4 regions of the Pseudogemmobacter sp. TB195 genome follow, and region 1 is predicted to be linked to each of the others. Evidence: riboswitches for the same ligand, from Rfam matches in the RefSeq annotation. Region 1 holds a riboswitch; each other region holds the start of a gene.
The links. A riboswitch is a leader RNA that binds a small molecule or an ion and turns the genes downstream of it on or off. The one in region 1 is predicted to bind cobalamin.

Region 1 (4,860 bases):
CCGGCATGGCGCAGCGTCCGGCGCAGATATTGTCCCATGGCGGCCTCCTGTTGCGGCGTGTCACTCTGCCCGATCAGCGGGCGAGCGCAAGCAGCCCGTCACAATCGAGATGGGTTTCCATATGATCGGCAAGGCGGTCAAGGATGCGCTCCACTTCGGCGCCGTATCGGGTTGCGCCGGCGGTGATGCCGAAATCCTTCAGCCAGGCGGCGCGGAAGGCGTCACTGGTGAATAGCCCGTGGAGATAGCTGCCCTCGACCCTGCCATTGGGCGAACGCGCGCCTTCCGGCTGGTCGCCGAGATACGCAAAGGGACGGGCGCGGTCAGGGCCTTCGGTCCGTCCGATATGGATCTCATAGCCGGTCACATCGAGGCCGGTGGCGGCATGGCGGGCCGTGACCCGTGCCAGCCGCTTGTCGCCCGACATCACCGTTTCCACATCGAGAAGGCCAAGCCCCGGCGTCACCCCCGGCGCGCCTTCGATCCCATCGGGATCGGCGACCGAGTGGCCCAGCATCTGATAGCCGCCGCAGAGCCCGAGGATCCGCCCGCCGCGCCGGTGATGCGCGAGAATGTCTATATCCCAGCCCTGTTCGCGCAGAAACGCCAGATCTCCGCGTGTCGATTTCGACCCGGGGATCACCACAAGATCACTATCGCCGGGGATCGCCTGACCGGGAAGGATCATCGAAACCGTCAGATCCGGCTCCAGTTTCAGCGGGTCGAGATCGTCGAAATTCGCGATGCGGCTGAGAGCCAGGCAGGCGACCTTTACCCGCCCCTTGCCCGATGGCGCCAGGTCGAGCGCATCTTCCGCCGGCAAAAGCCGGGCATCGCGAAACCAGGGCAAAACGCCAAAACCGCGCCAGCCGGTACGGTCCCCGATCAGCCGGTAGCCATCATCGAACAATGAGGGATCACCGCGAAAGCGATTGATCAGAAAGCCCGCGATCTGCGCGTTATCGCCTGCGTCCAGCACGGCCTGGGTGCCGACGATCTGCGCGATCACGCCGCCGCGGTCGATATCACCCGCCAGCACCACCGGCACGTCGGCCGCCAAGGCAAAGCCCATATTGGCGATGTCATTTCGCCTCAGATTGACCTCGGCCGGGCTGCCGGCGCCTTCGACAATCACCAGATCCGCCTGAGCCCTGAGGCGGCGGAAGCTCTCCTGCACTGCCTCGGCGATCTTCGGCTTCAGGCCAGCATAATCCTTTGCGCGCACCGAGGTCAGGCGACGCCCCTGCACCACCACTTGCGCGCCGGTATCGGTTTCAGGCTTCAGCAGGACCGGGTTCATATCGCTATGCGGCTCCACCCCGCAGGCCAGCGCCTGCAGTGCCTGGGCCCGCCCGATCTCGCCCCCGTCCACTGTGACCGCGGCATTGTTCGACATGTTTTGCGGCTTGAACGGCAGGACCGTCTGCCCCCGCCGCCGCGCCACCCGGCAAAGCCCCGCGACCAGCAGCGACTTGCCGACATTCGAGCCTGTGCCCTGGATCATCAGCGCGCGGCCAGGCGTCTGGCCAGACATCAGAACTCTACCCCGGCCTGGGCTTTAACCCCGGCGCGGAACGGGTGTTTCACCATCGCCATTTCCGTCACCAGATCGGCCAGTTCCATCAGTTCCGGCTTTGCATTGCGCCCGGTCAGCACGACATGGGTCATCGGGGGTTTCTCATCGCGCAGAAACGCCAGCACCTCGACCAGAACAAGGTAGTCATAGCGCAGCGCGATATTGATCTCGTCCAGCAGCACCATGCGGTTCCGCTCGTCCCGGATCAGCTCTTTCGCCTTTTCCCAGGCGCGCGCGGCGGCGGCGCGGTCCCGCTCCAGATCCTGGGTCTCCCAGGTAAAGCCCTCGCCCATCGTGTGGAACTGGCAGAGACCTCCGAAATTCTTCAGGATCAGATCGCGCTCACCGGTCGACATCGCGCCCTTGATGAACTGCACCACGCCGCAGGGCATTTCATGCGCGATGCAGCGCAGGATCATCCCGAAGGCGGAGGAGCTTTTGCCCTTGCCCGGCCCGGTATGGACGATGATCAGCCCCTTCTCGCCGGTCTTTTCCGCCATCATCCGGTCGCGCGCGGCTTTGATCTTCGCCTTTTTTGCGGCGTGGCGGGCAGCATCTTCCGCAGGAGTTGCGGCGGGATCGGGAGCATCGGTCATTCCTGGCCTCGCTTGACATTCGGTGGGTCTGATGGCTTGGCTGTGGCCATCGCTGGTTCCTGCCATACAGCAGGCGAAGAGGGAATGCGACAGGCCGAAAGCCCAGACGCAGCCGCCCCCGCGACCGTGACCGGAAAGGTCGCCCAACCGCCACTGGCCATCCGGCCGGGAAGGCAGGGCGCCCGCAGGGGGATCCCCCGAAATCCGCAAGCCGGGAGACCTGCCAGCGCCGGTGCGGCCCTTCGGGGCGCGCATCATTCGTAACGGGCGGCCGGGGTGAGCCGCGGGTCTGGTGGTGCTTTTGCCCGCCACCTGTTCCCCGCGCAGCCACAGCCATGCCGGAGGGGCAAATGGCCGGAGAAACCGAGCTTGTGGTCTGTACCACATGCAGATTGCCGGGCAGCAGCCCCGAGGCCATACGCGATGGCGCGCGGCTCTCTGAGGCGCTGACCGCCAAAGGCGTGGGGCATCGCCGCCAGGAATGCCTGTCTGCCTGTTCCAATGGCTGCGCCGTGGTGTTTCGCGGCCCGGGCCGCTGGACCTATGTCCAGGGCCATCTCGACCCCGATCTGCATCTGAACGACCTCGTCACCATGTATCACGCCTTTGCGGCGACGCCCGATGGCATCGTCCCCTGGCGTGCGCGGCCCGAGGTCATCCGCAAGAACACAATCGCCCGTATCCCTCCGATGGAGCTTTGACATGTCCGCAGACAAATCCCTGGAAAAAACCCCCGTCACCGTGATCACCGGCTTTCTTGGCGCCGGGAAAACCACGCTGATCCGCCACCTGCTGCAAAACCCGGGCGGGCGGCGGCTCGCTGTGCTGGTGAATGAATTTGGCGATGTCGGCGTTGATGGCGACCTGATCCGCGACTGCGCCGATGCGAATTGCCCGGAAAGCTCGATTGTCGAGCTCACCAATGGCTGCATCTGCTGCACCGTTGCCGACGAGTTCATCCCCTCGATCGAAAAGCTGATGGCGATGGAGCCGCGCCCCGATCATATCGTGATCGAAACCTCGGGCCTTGCGCTGCCGAAACCGCTGCTGAAGGCCTTCGACTGGCCGGCTTTGCGCTCTAAAATCACCATCGACGGTGTGGTCGCGGTCGCCGATGCCGAAGCGGTCGCCGCCGGCCTTTTCGCGCCGAATCCGGCACAGCCCGGCGCGGCTGAAGCCGATCACGAGACCCCGCTTTCCGAGGTCTTCGAAGATCAGATCGCCTGCGCCGATATCGTTCTTTTGTCCAAGGCCGATCTCGCAGGAGATGCCGGTATCGCAAAGGCGAAAGCCGTGATCGAGGCCGAGGCGCCGCGCCCTCTGCCGATGCTGCCTTTGACCGAAGGCGTGATCGATGCGCGTGTCGTGCTGGGGATCGGCGCGGCTGCCGAAGACAGCCTGAATGAGCGCCCCTCGCATCACGATGGCCATGATGATCACGATCATGACGATTTCGACACGATCGTGGTCGATCTGCCCGAGATCACCGACCCGGAGGCACTTGCGGCGAAAGTCTCGGCCCTGGCAGCCGCGCAGAACATTCTGCGCGTCAAAGGCCATGTGGCGGTCGAGGGCAAGCCGATGCGCCTTCTGATCCAGGCCGTCGGCCCGCGTGTGCGTCATCAGTTCGACCGGCCATGGGGCAACCAGCCCCGTCGCTCGCAGCTTGTCGTGATCGCGGAACATGGCAATATCGACGCAGCCGCCGTTCGGGCCGCTCTGGGGGCATAAGGGGCCTGATGCACGTCCTCTTTCGCGAAAGCCACGGTCTGGAAGAGACCGACATGCCGCAGGATCTCGGGCAGACGCCCGGGGATCTTGTGGTGCTGTCGTTTTCCGACAGCGACCTCGGGGCTTTTGCGGCAGGGTGGAAGCGGGGGCGCGAGACGCTGCCCTCCCTCAGGCTGGCAAACCTGTCGCGGCTGACGCATCCGCTCTCGGTCGATACCTGGATCGGGCAGACGCTGACCGGGGCGAAAGGCGTGCTGATCCGGCTGATCGGCGGGGTGAATTACTGGGCTTACGGCGTCGAACAGGTCTCTAACATGGCCAGATCACGCGGGATCGCGCTGGCGCTCCTGCCGGCGGATGGTCGCCCCGACCCTGCACTGGATGCCGCCTCGACTTTGCCGGTCGCCACGCTGCGGCGCCTGTCCACGCTGTGCGATACCGGCGGGGCGATCGCAGCCCAGGGCGCGCTGGCGCAGCTCGCGCTTGCGGCGGGTCTCTATGCCGGGCCGGTGCCCGGGGCAAAATCGCTGCCGGGCTTTGGCTTTTGGCACCCGTCAGGCGGCGTGATCCGTGACTTGCCACATGGCGAGGCGCCGCTTGTCCTGATCCCCTTCTACCGTGCCTGGGCCGCCGCCGGCGACACCGCCGCCATCGACGCCCTGATCCTGGCGTTCGAAGCCGAAGGCTTTCGGGCATATGGCGCGTTCCTTCCCAGCCTCAAGGACGAGGCCGCTGCCCGCTGGCTGCGCGAGACCCTCCCGGCGCCTGGACTGAAAGCGGTGGTCAATGCCACCGCCTTTTCCGCCCGCGACGCCAGTGGCTCGCCGCTGGAGGCCGCCGGTGTGCCGGTCTTCCAGGTGATCCACGCCACCTCTACCCGCGCCGCCTGGGAAGGGGCCGGGCGCGGCCTCTCCCCCGCCGATCTGGCGATGCATGTGGCGCTTCCCGAAGTCGATG
Region 2 (4,860 bases), on a different contig from region 1:
CAGTGACGCCCGCGACCGCGCCGATATTGGCGAAACCGGTATGTGCCAGGACATCATCCGACAGGGTGCCCTTCCCCGTCGTATAGCCATTGGGATAGTAAAGTGCCGCCGGTTTCAGGGGAAGACCGGTCGCCAGCGCCGCAAGCCCGGCCTCGAATTCAGTGACCAGCGCCTCGCCCGCCGCCTCGCGCCCGAGATACCCCGCCACCTCGCGGATCTGCGCACTGACGCCCTCCAGCGAGGTGACCGGCGCGACCTGTTCCACCCGGATGCCAAGCCGGCGCAGAAGATCGACACTGGCGCGGGCGGTATAGGTGCCGGCCAGCACGAGACCGGGCCTCATGAGAAACACCTGCTCGGCGCCGCCCCGGTTTGCGGTATAGGCGGCGGCTTCCTCCGGCATGGAGGACGCCAGCGGGTCCGAGGCCAGATGGCTGACCGAAACGAGTTGCCCCGGCGCCGCCAGCATCATTGCCAGCTGATCGGTGCACAGGTTGATCGAGACCACCCGCCCCGGAGGGAGAAGAGGGTCGGCCGCCACCGGCAGGGCCCCAAGGAGCAGGACAAGGATGGCGGCGCGCAGCATCAGAACCGGGCCTGCAGCCCGAGCCAGGCAGTGCGACCCGGCGTGCCGTAGCCATGCGAGGATTGCCAGTGTTCACCGGTCAGGTTCTCGATGCGCAATGTGGCCCCGATACTGTCACTGATCTGATAGCTGAAGGCCGCGTCCAGCAAGGTGACGTCGGGCATGTCGAGGGCGGCAAAGCTGTTCACATGCCTGTCGCGGCGTCCGGCCAGATGGCTGAGGGTAAAGCGCGCCGAGACCCGCTCGCTGATCTCAGCATCCAGCGCGAGCGCCAGATTATGGCGCGGCACCGCCGTCAGGCGCGCGCCATTCGGGTCATGCGCATCGGTATAGGTATAGGCGAGCGTGAGGCTCAGCGTGTCGCTCAGCCTGGTTTTCGCGGCCAGCTCGACGCCTTTCGACACCGAGCTTCCCGCCAGATTGCCCAGCGTTGACCAGAAGGTCGCCGGATCGGCGGCGATGCGGTCTTCGACCTCGATGCGGAACGCCGTGAAAGACAGCGACGCACCTGTCCCGAAGGCATAATCTGCGCCCAGCTCGTATGAGACGCTGGTTTCGGGATCGAGATCGGGATTACCGGTGAAGAACAGCCCCGGATAATCACCGTACAGCTCGTCAAGCGAGGGCGCGCGGAAGCCCCGCGCGACTGCGCCGCGCAGGGTCAGCCCCTCGGCGGCTGCCCAGGCAAAGGAAAGCCGCCCGGTGCCAAAGCCGCCAAAGGCCGAATGGTCATCATACCGCAGTGCCGCAGTCACATCGAAGCCTTCGCGCGGCGACCAGGCAAGCTGGCCCCAGATGCCTTTGGTATCGGTATTACCCGAGCCTCCGGGCATGGCCGAGGTTTTCGCCTCTTCACGGTTGAAATCCGCGCCATAAGACAGGGTCAGCTGGTCAGACAGCGTGCTGGTCGCCTGCCAGTCCAGCGTCAGACGCTCGCCGGCAAAGGCGCTTTTGCCGTTCTCGTCATCCATATCGCGCTTGTTGCGTGAAAAGCCGATGCCCAGCACATGCAGCGTATTGCCGGTCTCCAGCTCTGCGAAGAGGCGCAGGCCAAGATCCTGGCGGCGCATCTCATTGGGCAGATCGGTGAAAGTATCGGTATAGCCATCGCCATTCGTATCGATATAGCCGTCATAATCGCTGCGGGTTTTTTGCCAGAAAGCGGCGCCCCCCAGCGTCACCAGATCCGAGACCCGGTAGCGCGCCGAAAACGACAGCCGGCTGGCCTCGGCGCCATCCGCCTCGGTGCCCCCGTCAAAGGCCGATATCCCGTCGGTGCGGAAATGGCTGGCATTCAGGGCCAGTTCAAGCTGGTCATCCTTTTGGGTCAGCCCCCAGGCAAGGCGGGCCGAATTATGGCTGCCCCCTTCGATGCGCACCTTCTGATGCAGCCCCGGCTCTGCCCCGGACAATGTCGAGATATTGATCACCCCGGCCACGGCCGAGCCGCCCCAAAGCGCCGATTGCGACCCGCGCAGCACCTCGATCCGGGCAATATCATCGGTCATCAGCGCGCCGAAATCGGTCGAGACCTGCACGCCGGACGGATCGTCAATGCGGATCCCGTCGATATAGACCGCGATATGACGCCCGTCGAAGCCCCGGATCCGCAAGGCGGTATTGGCACCAAAACCACCCTGGCTGATCACCGAGACCCCCGGCAATGTGCCAAGAAAATCCGCCAGCCGCAGATCGGCGCTTTTGTCCAGCTCGGCGCGGTCAACCACGCTGACCGAGACGCCGGTGCGCGCAATATCGGCCCCGTAACGCAGGGCCGAGAGCGTGATCGTACCCAGTTCAATAGGGGCATCGTTCTGTGCCTGCGCGCACGCGCTGCCGGCCGCACCGGCGGCGGTCAGCGCGGTGATCACTGCCAGACGGGAAACCCTGTGAAACATCTCTCAGCCCTTTCTTCGGAGCCACCGGTCGCTGACCGCCGCCCTGATGCGTTTTCGCCGCGGGGGAAAGCCCTCCCGTTGCGCATGAACGTCACCTCTGGCGGCACTCCGCCCTCCGCCGCACGCCCCGTGCGAGGGAAAGGGTGATCAGCAGCGGCAGGTCTCCTGGCTCGCGGGTCCGGGCGAACGGCTGGCCTTCCCGGACCTGCCCCTCTGAGGCACTTCCAGTGGCATCCTCAACCGCCGCTCACCGCTTACAGTTGCGGGGGCAGCTGTGGTCCCGGATCCCTGTGCAGAAAGGACCGGCCACATTCCCTATTCTCCGGAAAACCGCGCTTTGCGGGCGCGGCGCCGGAACCGTTGCTCTGTCCTCCATGCGATCCGCCCTTGCCCTCTGTCAAGCGGCTGACGGGGCGCAGGGTTGCGGCAGTCGCCGCTTTGGTCGCCCGGGTCACATGGTTGCGGTAACAGCCGGATGCGCGGCACCTCTGGACCTTTCCCGGGCGCCGCGTCCAGACTGGCATCGGGATGAATAACGGGGAATCGCAGATGATCGGGGATCTGGGCGCACGGGATGCGACCGAACTTGCGGGGCTGGTGGCAAAGGGCGAGGTCAGCCCGGATGAGCTGCTGGATGCGGCGCTGGCCGCGGTCGGCGCCCGAAATCCGGCAATCAACGCCGTGGTGCTGGTGCAGGAAGAGGTCGCGCGCGCTGAAATCCGCGCAGGCCTTCCGCGCGGGCCGTTTCGCGGCGTGCCCTTCCTGATCAAGGATCTGGGGCTCGAGGCAAAAGGGTTGCCGTCCCTTAACGGCACGCGGCTTGGTCCGGCCAGGACCTATGCCGCCGATTGCAATATGATGGCCCGGATGCGGGCAACCGGGGTGGTGACCTTCGGGCGCACGACAAGCCCCGAAGGCGGGGTCGGCATCGCAACCGAGGCCGCCGTCTATGGCGGGCCAACCCGCAACCCCTGGAACACTGACCATACCGCCGGCGGCTCTTCGGGCGGCGCGGCGGCGGCGGTCGCGGCGGGGATCGTCGCTTTCGCGCATGGATCAGACGGCGGCGGCTCGGTCCGGGTTCCGGCCTCGAATTGCGGGCTTTTCGGCTTCAAGCCAACCCGCGCGCGGCTGCCCGACGGGCCCTGGTCCGGCGAGGGCTGGGCCGGCATGGCGATTGACGGGTTCCTGACGCGTTCCGTCCGCGACACGGCGGTGATGCTGGATGCCTGCGAGGGACCTGACCTCGGTGCCCCCTATGTCGCGCCGCCGCTGGCAAAGGGCTACGGCCAGGCAATCTCGGCCCCGCCCCGGCGGCTGCGCGTGGCGATCTGCGACACGACCTTAACCGGCGCCGCGATTGACCCGGAGGTCGCGACTGCGGTGCGGGATGCCGGGCAGCTGCTGGAAAGCCTTGGCCACCATGTGGAGCCGGCGCGGCCAAAGGCGGATATCGGGGCAATGATGCGGGCCTGGACCGATATCGTTGCGGTCGGCACCGCGCTGACGATCCGGCAAAAGCTGAAAGGCCGCGCGCTGACGGCGGATCTGGTCGAGGGTGTCGGCCGCGGCGCGGTGAAACATGCCGAGGCGCTCGGGCCGCTGCGCTATCTGGAAGCGGTCGAGGATATCCATGATTTCGGACGCGAGATGGCGTATTTCTTCCGGCCTGAAACCGGCCACGGTTACGACATCCTGCTCTCGGCCACGCTGGCCGAGCCACCGGCCAAAGTCGGGCGCTTCAGCCATGAGACCGAGGATTACGTCGATTTCCGCCTCGGGCCGGGGCGCTGTTTCGACTATTCGCCTTTTGCCGCCGTGTTCAATGCAAGCGGCCAGCCGGCGGCGTCTTTGCCGCTCGGCTGGTCGGCCTCGGGCCTGCCGATCGGCGTGCATCTGGCGGCGCCCTTTGGCGCGGATGAGGAGCTGATCGCGCTGTGCGCCGAGGTGGAGGCGGCCGTGTACTGGAACCGGCGCGCAGCCCTGGCGGGGTGAGGCCTGACGGATCGGGCAACGGGGGGCTGTCTGCCCCCCGCGCGCGGTGCCCGCGCTCCCCCCGAGGATATTTTCGGACAGATGAAAAGGGCTGTTCGGCGCTGCAGGTTCATGCGATGCCGGACCGGGAAAGCGGAGGCTGGCGATGGTGGTGAAGGTTCTGGTGGTGGGTGCGGGCTCGATCGGGCGGCGCCATCATGACAACCTGCAGACGCTTGGGGCGCTGGCGAGCTTGCGCGGCTGGCGGGGATATGGTGCGGCCGGATTGCAGGCGGATCTGCGCGACCATGATGCGGTGGTGGTGGCGACCGCGACCGATGTGCGCGCCGAGGTGATCTGCGCGGCGGCGGATCGGGGTCTGCCGGTCTATGTGGAAAAGCC
Region 3 (4,860 bases), on a different contig from region 1:
GGCCTGGCAGGGCGCGCTTCTCGACGTGTCGGATGCCGATTTCCGCGCTGCCTTCGAGCTGAATTTCTGGGGTCACCACTATGTTGCCCGCGCGGTGGTGCGGGTGATGCAGGCCCAGGGCACCGGCGGCGCGCTCTTGTTCAACGTCTCGAAACAGGCGGTGAACCCGGGTCCGGACTTCGGCCCCTATGGCACGTCGAAAGCCGCCCTGATGGCCTTGATGAAGCAATATGCGGTGGAACATGCGGCGGATGGCATCACCTCGAATGCGGTCAATCCGGACCGGATCCGCACCGGGCTGATGACCGACCAGATGATCGAAGAGCGCGCCCGCGCCCGGGGCGTCACGCCCGAGGTCTATATGCGCGGCAACCTGCTGCATCGCGAAGTCACCGCCGAAGATGTGGCCCAGGCCGCGCTGGCGCTGATCCGCGCCCGCACCTCGACCGGGGCGGTGATCACCGTCGATGGCGGCAATACCGCTGCGATGCTGCGCTGAGCCAGCCCGACCTGCCCTTTGGCCTGACGCCGGCGGCACGATGTCGCCGGCGCCTTCGTCTGTGCCACACCTGCGGTCCCCCGGGCCGCAGGACAAGCACCGCCGGGACAGGCAGTCCCTCTGCTGCTGCCTGAACCGGATCAAGTCGGGTCGCAGACCGGAACACTGCGGGGGGAATCAATGTTATCCTTCTGTGGCTGACGGGCCGTCATTCTCCCGATCACTGGTCATTGCCAGCCTTCGCCGCGACGACGGCCCTCTGCCCGTGGCGGCGGCCTCTTCCGGCATTGCGCGGGACGGCAGCGGCAGGTCCTCAGCGCCCCTGCCAGCGGTCGGCGAAGACCATGTCTTCCAGCCGGTGACGCTGCCCCCAGCCCCGGACCTCGAGCTCCGGCCGGTCATAGAGGTCGCGCACATGACCAAGGCACAGGAGCGCCACCGGCACCACATCATCGGGCAGATGCAGGATGCGCTTCAGATCACCTTCGCGGAAGATGCTGACCCAGCCGACACCGATCCCCTCGGCCCGCGCGGCGAGCCAGAGGTTCTGCACCGCGCAAACCGTGGAATAGAGGTCGGTCGCGGCATCATGGGTGCGCCCCAGCACCACCGGACCGCCACGTGTGCGATCACAGGTGACGCACAGGCAAAGCGGCGCCTCGGAGATCCCCTGGAGCTTGAGCTGCGAATAAAGCGCGCGCCGCCCCTCGCCGAACATCGCCGCCGCCTCGGTATTGGCGGCCTCGAAAGCGTCACGGATCTCGGCTCGCACGCCCTCATCGCGGATCAGGATGAAATTCCACGGCTGAGAGAGCCCGACCGAAGGCGCGGCATGGGCCGCCGCCAGGAGCCGGAGCAGCAGATCCTCGCTGAGCGGATCGGGCAGGAACTGGCCCCGCACATCGCGCCGCTCAAAGATCGCGCGGTAGACGGCGGCGCGTTCCTCTGCCGAAAAGGCAGCGGCGGTGCCGGGCGCGCGCAGGTCAGGACCGGAAGTGCCCGGATCTGAGCCAAGTGGATCGGAAGGGAGCTGTTCGGCAGGAGCGTGATCGCAACGGGCCGCGAGCGGCAGTTCTATCGGCATGACATTTCCCCTGTCAGGCAAACCGGCGCCCCTGCTGCCGTCCGCGCAGCCGGGGCCGTTCTGGTCTGGCCGGTCTTCTGGCTCGGTTTCATCCCGAAACGGCGCCTTCCCGGCCAAAGCCAGTGGCATCTGCCGCCCGGTCCGCAAAAGCGGTCCACCTTACAGCGTTGGGCACGCGGCGGATTTGCACCGCCTTCCCGATTATCCCTCCGGCCAGGGGCGGCACAGGGTCAGCGCCCTTGCCCGGGCCGGAGAGCACCAGACAGCGTCACTATCAGAGAAGTCCGGCCAGAACGCAACCGCGCCGCCCCCTGATTCGCAGCGACAGGATGCGCCTTGCGATCCGCCCCCGGCCGGCATCGCCGCCCGCACCAGACAGGAGGCCCCGCCCCCAAAGAGCGCGTCTCTCTGTTTCATGCGCCTTTTCACCGGCTTTAGGATGCCGGACGCCGCCCCGTCCCGTCGTGATCATTAAGTTTCGGCAGAAAACCGGCTTTCCCCGGCCTCGGCGGTCGCAGTCCACTTGACCCTCGCGCCGCAATTCCGCCTTATCGCCCTCGAGACGCTTTCAGAAAGATCCCCCAATGTTCTCGAAAACTGCCGCTCCGAATGGCGAGCCCGGACAGGCTGGCTCCCAGGCGACCACGCCTTCATCCGGCGCCAGCCGCAGCAATGCGACCCGTTCTGTGCTGGGCTCTGACCTGAAGATCACCGGCGAGATCAGCTCGACCGGCGCGCTTGAGGTTCTGGGCGAGGTCGATGGCAATATCACCGCCGACGCGCTGGCGGTCGGGCAGCATGGCCGCATCTCCGGCTCGGTCAGCGCGAAATCGGTCGAGGTGCATGGCCGTCTCGACGGCAAAGTCGACAGCCAGCATTTCATCATGCGCGCCACCGCCCAGGTGACCGCCGATATCACTTATGACACCCTGGTGATCGAGAGCGGCGCCACCATCGAAGGCCGCTTCACCCGCGGTCGCGGCTGATCACCCGCATCTGAAATGGCCGCTCTGAACCGGCACCGGTCGGCAGTTCAGAGCGGGGAGTTCAGATCGGGCCAGATGCGCAAAACGCGTCAGCGCAGGCCGATCTCGGCCAAAGCGCGTTCCAGGTCCGGCGGCAGGCTGTCATCGCCGTCCCGGCCCAGCGTCAGGTCGCGCGGCACGTCCTCCGGGCCGATATAGCGCCAGCCCTGAAACGGGCGGCGCGGCGCGGATTCGGTGCGGATGATCTCGCGGTCCATCACGATGGCGCAGCGGCTGATGCCATCACCGGTCTCGACCCGTTCCAGCGCGGTGATGCGCTGCCGGCAGAGGATCACCCCCTTGATCACCCAGTAAAGCGAGCCGCCCGCCAGCACCTCGGCCTCGCGTTTGGGCCACATGCGGGTGACATGTACCGCCTGCCCCGCAGGCCAGCGCGCCGCATTTTCCTCTTGCCAGGTCGCAAGATCCCCGATGCTTTCGGCACCGACACAAAGCTTGAGTATATTCACGAATCCCATGGCCGGATCATAGGCGCCTGCCCCGCCGCCGCAAGATTGACCGATGGCCTCCGCCTCCCTATCCTGTGGCTCTGGCCGGATCCGGCGCAAATGCTGGCCCAGTCCTCGCGCCGCTGACGGCCCTCTTTGCCGGAGGGTCTGCACCTTGCCCGATACTGCACCCGATGCTGACGCCGCCGACCGCCTGACCGGCCCCGCTGCTCAGGACGGGTCTGTCGCGCAGGATGGGTTTGCCACCCCCATCGCGGCCCGGATCTGGGATATGAAATACCGGCTGAAGAACGCGGATGGCACACCCATTGACCTGACGGTCGCCGACAGCTGGCGCCGTGTCGCCCGCGCCCTTGCGGTGGACGAGCCCGATCCCGCAGCCGCTGAGCCCCGGTTCATGTCGACGCTGGAAGGCTTCCGCTTTCTGCCCGCCGGTCGCATCCTGGCCGGGGCCGGCACCGATCGCGCCGTCACGCTGTTCAACTGTTTCGTCATGGGCACGATCCCCGATTCGATGGAGGGGATTTTTCAGGCCCTGAAAGAGGCCGCACTGACGCTGCAACAGGGCGGCGGCATCGGCTATGATTTCTCGACCATCCGGCCGAAAGGCGCATTGGTGGCGTCTGTGGCGGCGGATGCTTCGGGGCCTTTGTCTTTCATGGATGTCTGGGACGCGATGTGCCGCACCATCATGTCCGCCGGCGCGCGGCGCGGCGCGATGATGGCGGTCCTGCGCTGCGATCACCCTGATATCCTTGACTTTATCAGCGCCAAACAGGATGCGGCACGGCTGAGGATGTTCAATCTTTCGGTGCTGATCACCGATGCTTTCATGGCAGCGGTGAACGCGGATCAAAACTGGGATCTGGTCTTTGGCGGCAGGGTTTATCACAGCCTGCCCGCCCGCGCGCTCTGGGACCGGATCATGCGCGCGACCTATGATTATGCCGAGCCGGGCGTGATCTTCATCGACCGCATCAACCAGATGAACAACGTCCATTACGCCGAGGTGATCAGCGCCACCAACCCTTGCGGCGAACAGCCGCTGCCGCCCTATGGCGCCTGCCTGCTCGGGTCGGTCAACCTCGCAGCCCTGGTGCGGGACCCTTTCACCGAAGCGGCCCGGATCGCGGGCGATGAGCTTGCCGATCTTGTCGCGACCGCCGTGCGGATGCTGGATAATGTGATCGACCAGTCGCGTTTTCCCCTGCCTAAACAAGAGGCCGAGGCACGGGCCAAGCGGCGGATCGGCCTTGGCGTCACCGGGCTTGCCGATGCGCTTTTGATGTGCGGGCTGCGCTATGGCGCGGATGAGGCGGTGGCCCAGACCGATGCCTGGCTCAAAGCGCTGTCACGGGCGGCTTACCTTGCCTCGGTGGATCTCGCGAAGGAACGCGGCCCCTTCCCGCTGTTCGAGGCTGAGGCCTTCCTCAGAGGCGGCACCATGGCGGCGATGGACGGGGATATCCGCGATGCCATCCGCAGCCATGGCATCCGCAATGCGCTGGTGACCTCCATCGCGCCCACGGGGACAATCTCGCTTTATGCGGGCAATGTGTCTTCGGGGATCGAGCCGGTCTTTGCCTGGAGCACAAGGCGCAGGGTGCTGCAAAAGGATGGCAGCGCGCGCGAGGAAGAGGTCGGGGATTACGCCCTGATGCGCTGGCGCGCGCTGCATGGTGACGCGCCCCTGCCCGCGCATTTCGTGACCGCGCAGGAGCTGGCGCCGATGGATCATCTGCGGATGCAGGCGGCGGCGCAGCGCCATATCGACAGCTCGAT
Region 4 (4,860 bases), on a different contig from region 1:
CCCGCGAGCAGTTACAGGCACTGTGCGCGGCCTTTGGCACCACCTCGGCTGCACCGATGCTGCATGTCGAAGGGGTCACGCCCGAGGCGCATCTTATCGCACCCGATGCCGACAATGTCCGGATCACACGCAGCGATTTCGCCCGCGCCTGGGAGGAGCTGAACCAGGGCGGCGAAGCGATCGACCTTGTCGCCATCGGCAGCCCTCATGCCTCGCGCGAAGAATGCCGTGCTTTCGCGAAAGCGCTGAACGGTGGGCGGGTGCAGGTTCCGACCATCATCACCGCCGGGCGCCAGATCATTGCCGATCTGGCGGGCGAGGGCACGCTCGCAACCCTCGAAGCCGCCAGTGTGCAGGTGTTGCCTGACCTCTGCTGGTGCTCGATCTCCGAGCCGGTCTTCCCGCCCGCGACCCGCACGCTGATGACCAATTCCGGCAAATATGCCCATTACGGGCCGGGGCTTTCGGGCCGGCAGATCCGCTTTGACAGTCTTGAGACCTGCGCCCGCGCTGCCCTCACCGGCCATGCTGCCAAAACCCTTCCCCCCTGGCTTTCCTGAGGCCCGATATGCGCTCGATCAAGACCATCCATGTGATTTCCGCCCATGCCGAGGGCGAGGTGGGCGATGTCATAGTGGGTGGGGTCCGCCCGCCGCCGGGTGACACGATCTGGGCCCAGTCGCGCTGGATCGCCGAAGATCAGACGCTCAGGAATTTCGTACTGAACGAGCCGCGCGGCGGCGTCTTCCGCCATGTGAACCTGCTCGTGCCGCCAAAAGACCCGCGCGCCGATGCCGCCTTTATCATCATGGAGCCCGAGGATACGCCACCGATGTCCGGCTCCAATTCGATCTGTGTCTCGACGGTCTTGCTTGATGGCGGCATCATCCCGATGGTCGAGCCGGAAACGCGCATGGTGCTGGAGGCGCCGGGCGGTCTGGTCCATGTCCGCGCCGAATGCCGCAATGGCAAGGCGGAACGGATCTTTGTCGAAAACCTGCCCTCTTTCGCCGAACGGCTGGATGCAAAGCTTGAAGTCGAGGGCATTGGCACATTGACGGTCGATACCGCCTGGGGCGGCGACAGTTTCGTCTTTGTCTATGCCAAAGCGCTCGGCTTCAGCCTGACCCCCGACGAGGCGCATGATATTGCAAAGCTCGGGGTGAAAATCTCGGATGCCGGGACGGAACAGCTCGGTTTCCGTCACCCGACAAACCCGGACTGGAGGCATTACTCCTTCTGCCTTTTCGCGGGCGAGGTCACGCGCGAGGGCAATGACCTGCGCGCCGGTGCCGCCGTGGCGATCCGGCCCGGCAAGGTTGACCGCTCGCCCACCGGGACCGCGCTTTCCGCGCGGATGGCGGTGCTGCATGCGCGTGGCCAGATGTCTGAGGCCGACCGTCTGACCACCGTCTCGCTGATCGGGTCGGAGTTTCAGGGCCGCATCCTCGGCACCACCGATCTGGCGGGCACGGCGGCGATCCGGCCGGAAATCTCGGGGCGTGGCTGGGTCACCGGCATCCATCAGCATATGCTCGACCCATCTGACCCCTGGCCCGGCGGGTATCGGCTGTCGGACACCTGGGGCGCGCGCTGATCCGCATAACGCGATGCTTTGCCATTGAAGCGGGACGGGTTTGCCCATACTCAGGGCAGGTCGGTTTCCGCAAGGAATTGAAAGGGAATCCGTCATCCGCCTTTACAGGGGGATGAACCGGAACTGCCCCCGCAACTGTAGGCGGCGAGGATCCGCGCGACAATGCCACTGTGGGAGAGCCCATGGGAAGGCTGCGCAGACCCAGTGACCCGCCAGTCAGGAGACCTGCCGACTCCTGTAACCAACTTGACCCGGACGGGGCGTCCGGGGAGGCGAGATATGATTTTGACCCGCAGATGCGCCACCGCATCCCGTGCCGCCAGCCTGCGCCAACCGCGCCGGGCCAGCTTTGTGCGTCGCGGTTTTCACGCTCTCCATCCGCTCCATCCCCCATCCCCTACGGAGATCCCGGATGCGATATTTCCCCAATACCCGTTTCTCGATGACCGCTTCACTGGCCGCGCTCTGCTTTGGCATGCCTGCTTTGGCCGAGACCGGCTACCCGCTGAAACTGCAGAATTGCGGGCTTGAGCTGAGCTTTGACAAGGCGCCGGAAAGCGCTGTGACGGTCGGCCAGGCGACGAGCGAGATCCTTTACACGCTGGGACTTGGCGACAAGGTCGCGGGCACTTCGGTCTGGTTCACCGAAGTCCTGCCGGAGTTCAGAGAGCTGAACGACGGCATCGAGCGGCTGGCGGATAATGACCCCTCCTTCGAGAGTGTTGTCGCGAAACGCCCGGGGATCGTGACCGTGCAATATGAATGGCATGTCGGCCCGCAAGGTATCGTGGCGACGCGCGAGCAATTCGCCGATCTCGGCATTCCGGCCTATGTCCTGCCGTCCGACTGCATCGGGAAGGACAATACCGCAGGTTCGGACGGCACCCGGCTGGAACCCTATACGATGGCGGGGATCTATCTCGGCATCGAAGAGCTGGCGACGATTTTCAACATCACCGACAAGGGCACAGAGGTGGTCGCTGACCTGAAAGCGCGCGAGGCGGCGGCGGTCGCGGCGGCGAAGGCGCTTGATCTGAAAGAGGCCTCGGCGGTGTTCTGGTTCTCGTCGGCCGAGATGGATATCGACCCCTATGTTGCCGGAAACGGCGGTGCTCCGGCCTGGATGATGGCGTCTCTGGGGCTGAAGAATGTGGTTGAAAGCCCCGAGGAATGGCCGGTCGTGTCCTGGGAAACCATCGCGCGGGCCAATCCCGATGTGATCGTGATCGCACGCATGGACCGCCGCCGGTTCGAGGCGGATGATCATGAAAAGAAACTGGAATTCCTGAAGTCTGATCCGGTGGTAAGCCAGATGGAGGCGGTGAAGAATGGTCGCATCGTGATCATCGACGCCCATGCAATGGACCCGTCGATCCGCAATATCGTGGCGCTGGAAGAGCTGGCGGCGGCGCTGCCGGCCTTTGATCTGAAGTGATCTGCCAGAGATGAAACGCCCGGCCACCCCTGTTGCGCTTGCCACCCATGTCGCTTTGCGCGCCATGGCGGGGGTGGCTATCCTGGCGCTCGCCGTTCTGACGGGCGTGATCCTTGGCGAGACGCCGCTGCCCTGGTCGACGGTCTGGGCGGCATTGGCGAATAATCTCTGGAATGCCGGGCTGCCGGTCGATCCGATCGATCAGGGCATCATCTGGGCCTATCGGGTACCGCGCACCCTGGTTGCCGCCGGATGCGGCGCGGGGCTGGCGCTGGCAGGTGTGGTTTTGCAGGCGCTGGTCAGAAACGCGCTGGCCGATCCTTACCTGCTGGGCGTCTCGGCGGGGGCCTCGACCGGGGCGGTGGCGGTGACGATCATGGGCGTCGGCGCCGGGGCCATCGGGATTTCCGGGGGCGCTTTTCTGGGGGCGGCTCTGGCTTTTGGCCTTGTCGCGGCCCTGGCCCGCGCGGCGGGCGGCGGCCCTGCACAGATGGTGCTTGCGGGCATTGCCGGATCGCAGCTTTTCAACGCGCTGACCTCTTTCTTCATCGCGAAGTCGGCCAATGCCGAACAGGCGCGCGGCATCATGTTCTGGCTTTTGGGCAATCTTTCGGGCGTGCGCTGGCCCGATGTGACACTGGCTTTGCCGGTCGCGGTCGCAGGGTTTCTTGCCTGCCTCTGGCATGCGCGCGCGCTGGATGCGTTTTCCTTTGGCTCGGACGCCGCCTCATCACTGGGGATCGCGGTGCGCCGCGTGCAGATCGTGCTGATCGGCGCGGTGACCCTGATGACCGCGACGATGGTCAGCCTTGTCGGCTCCATCGGCTTTGTCGGTCTGGTGATCCCCCATGCGGCGCGGTTCCTTGTCGGCCCGCGTCACGGGCGGCTGATCCCGGCGGCGGCCCTGACCGGGGCCGTATTCCTGATCGCGGCCGATGTGGTCTCGCGCATGCTGATCCCGGGCCAGGTGGTGCCGATCGGGGTGGTCACCGCGCTGGTGGGCGCGCCCGGCTTCGCGCTGATCCTGATCCGGGGGAGGGTGCGCGGATGAAGATCGCGGCGCATGATCTTGGCTGGGCCGCGCGCGGGCGCCCGATTGTCGAAGGGATCACCCTGGAGGTTGCCAGTGGCGAGACGCTCGGGCTGATCGGGCCGAACGGGTCCGGGAAATCGACGCTGCTGAAGCTCTTTGCCGGGATCGCGGCGCGGGCGCGCGGCACGGTCAGCCTGGACGGCACGGCCCTGTCGCGCATGAACCGGCGCGATATTGCGCGGCGCATCGCCTTTGTCGAACAGCAGGCCCAGACGACCGAGGCGCTGCGCGTGCAGGACGCGGTAGAGCTGGGCCGCACGCCCTGGCTCTCGCCGCTGGCGCCTTTTGGTGCGCAGGATGCCGCGATCTGCGCCGAGGCGCTGGCGCGTGTCGGCATGGCAGACATGGCCACGCGGTCCTGGACCACCCTTTCAGGCGGCGAACGTCAGCGTGTCCATATTGCCCGGGCCCTCGCGCAGCGCCCGCAGGTCATGCTGCTGGACGAGCCGACCAACCATCTTGATATCCATCATCAGCTGTCCCTGTTGCGGCTGGTCTCAGACCTGCCGGTGACTGTGGTGATCGCGCTGCATGATCTGAACCAGGCGCTTGGCTGCGACCGGCTGGCGGTGCTGGAGGGGGGCAGGCTTGCCGCCCTTGGCCCGCCGCGCGAAGTGCTCAGCGCCGACCGCCTTGCCCACATTTTCCGCGTCGGGGCCAGGACGCTGACCGACCCGACCGATGGTGTCACGCAATTCCGTTTCCACTGCCTTGAGGATCAGCCATGAAATCCGC

Region 2: it holds a riboswitch for cobalamin, as region 1 does, so the genes downstream of both, AC4FS3_RS17125 (TonB-dependent receptor plug domain-containing protein) here and AC4FS3_RS02570 (DUF1636 domain-containing protein) in region 1, are expected to answer to the same signal.
Region 3: it holds a riboswitch for cobalamin, as region 1 does, so the genes downstream of both, bluB (5,6-dimethylbenzimidazole synthase) here and AC4FS3_RS02570 (DUF1636 domain-containing protein) in region 1, are expected to answer to the same signal.
Region 4: it holds a riboswitch for cobalamin, as region 1 does, so the genes downstream of both, AC4FS3_RS15985 (ABC transporter substrate-binding protein) here and AC4FS3_RS02570 (DUF1636 domain-containing protein) in region 1, are expected to answer to the same signal.

Annotation. Positions count from the first base shown of each region.
Region 1 is NZ_JBZEGG010000001.1:544,994-549,853, forward strand. Features, by position in the region: gene AC4FS3_RS02555 (HPP family protein) at 1-38, opposite strand, end outside; gene AC4FS3_RS02560 (cobyric acid synthase) at 74-1,534, opposite strand; gene cobO (cob(I)yrinic acid a,c-diamide adenosyltransferase) at 1,534-2,172, opposite strand; cobalamin riboswitch at 2,209-2,414, shown strand; gene AC4FS3_RS02570 (DUF1636 domain-containing protein) at 2,523-2,873, shown strand; gene cobW (cobalamin biosynthesis protein CobW) at 2,875-3,903, shown strand; gene cobN (cobaltochelatase subunit CobN) at 3,912-4,860, shown strand, end outside.
Region 2 is NZ_JBZEGG010000016.1:136,498-141,357, reverse strand. Features, by position in the region: gene AC4FS3_RS17130 (ABC transporter substrate-binding protein) at 1-586, opposite strand, end outside; gene AC4FS3_RS17125 (TonB-dependent receptor plug domain-containing protein) at 586-2,484, opposite strand; cobalamin riboswitch at 2,623-2,861, opposite strand; gene AC4FS3_RS17120 (amidase) at 3,034-4,479, shown strand; gene AC4FS3_RS17115 (Gfo/Idh/MocA family protein) at 4,625-4,860, shown strand, end outside.
Region 3 is NZ_JBZEGG010000002.1:159,006-163,865, forward strand. Features, by position in the region: gene AC4FS3_RS03790 (bifunctional aldolase/short-chain dehydrogenase) at 1-499, shown strand, start outside; gene bluB (5,6-dimethylbenzimidazole synthase) at 813-1,583, opposite strand; cobalamin riboswitch at 1,647-1,847, opposite strand; gene AC4FS3_RS03800 (bactofilin family protein) at 2,168-2,569, shown strand; gene AC4FS3_RS03805 (DUF1489 family protein) at 2,659-3,087, opposite strand; gene AC4FS3_RS03810 (adenosylcobalamin-dependent ribonucleoside-diphosphate reductase) at 3,272-4,860, shown strand, end outside.
Region 4 is NZ_JBZEGG010000015.1:40,475-45,334, reverse strand. Features, by position in the region: gene lhpI (cis-3-hydroxy-L-proline dehydratase) at 1-560, shown strand, start outside; gene AC4FS3_RS15990 (trans-3-hydroxy-L-proline dehydratase) at 569-1,597, shown strand; cobalamin riboswitch at 1,642-1,844, shown strand; gene AC4FS3_RS15985 (ABC transporter substrate-binding protein) at 2,040-3,032, shown strand; gene AC4FS3_RS15980 (FecCD family ABC transporter permease) at 3,097-4,083, shown strand; gene AC4FS3_RS15975 (ABC transporter ATP-binding protein) at 4,080-4,853, shown strand; gene AC4FS3_RS15970 (pseudoazurin) at 4,850-4,860, shown strand, end outside.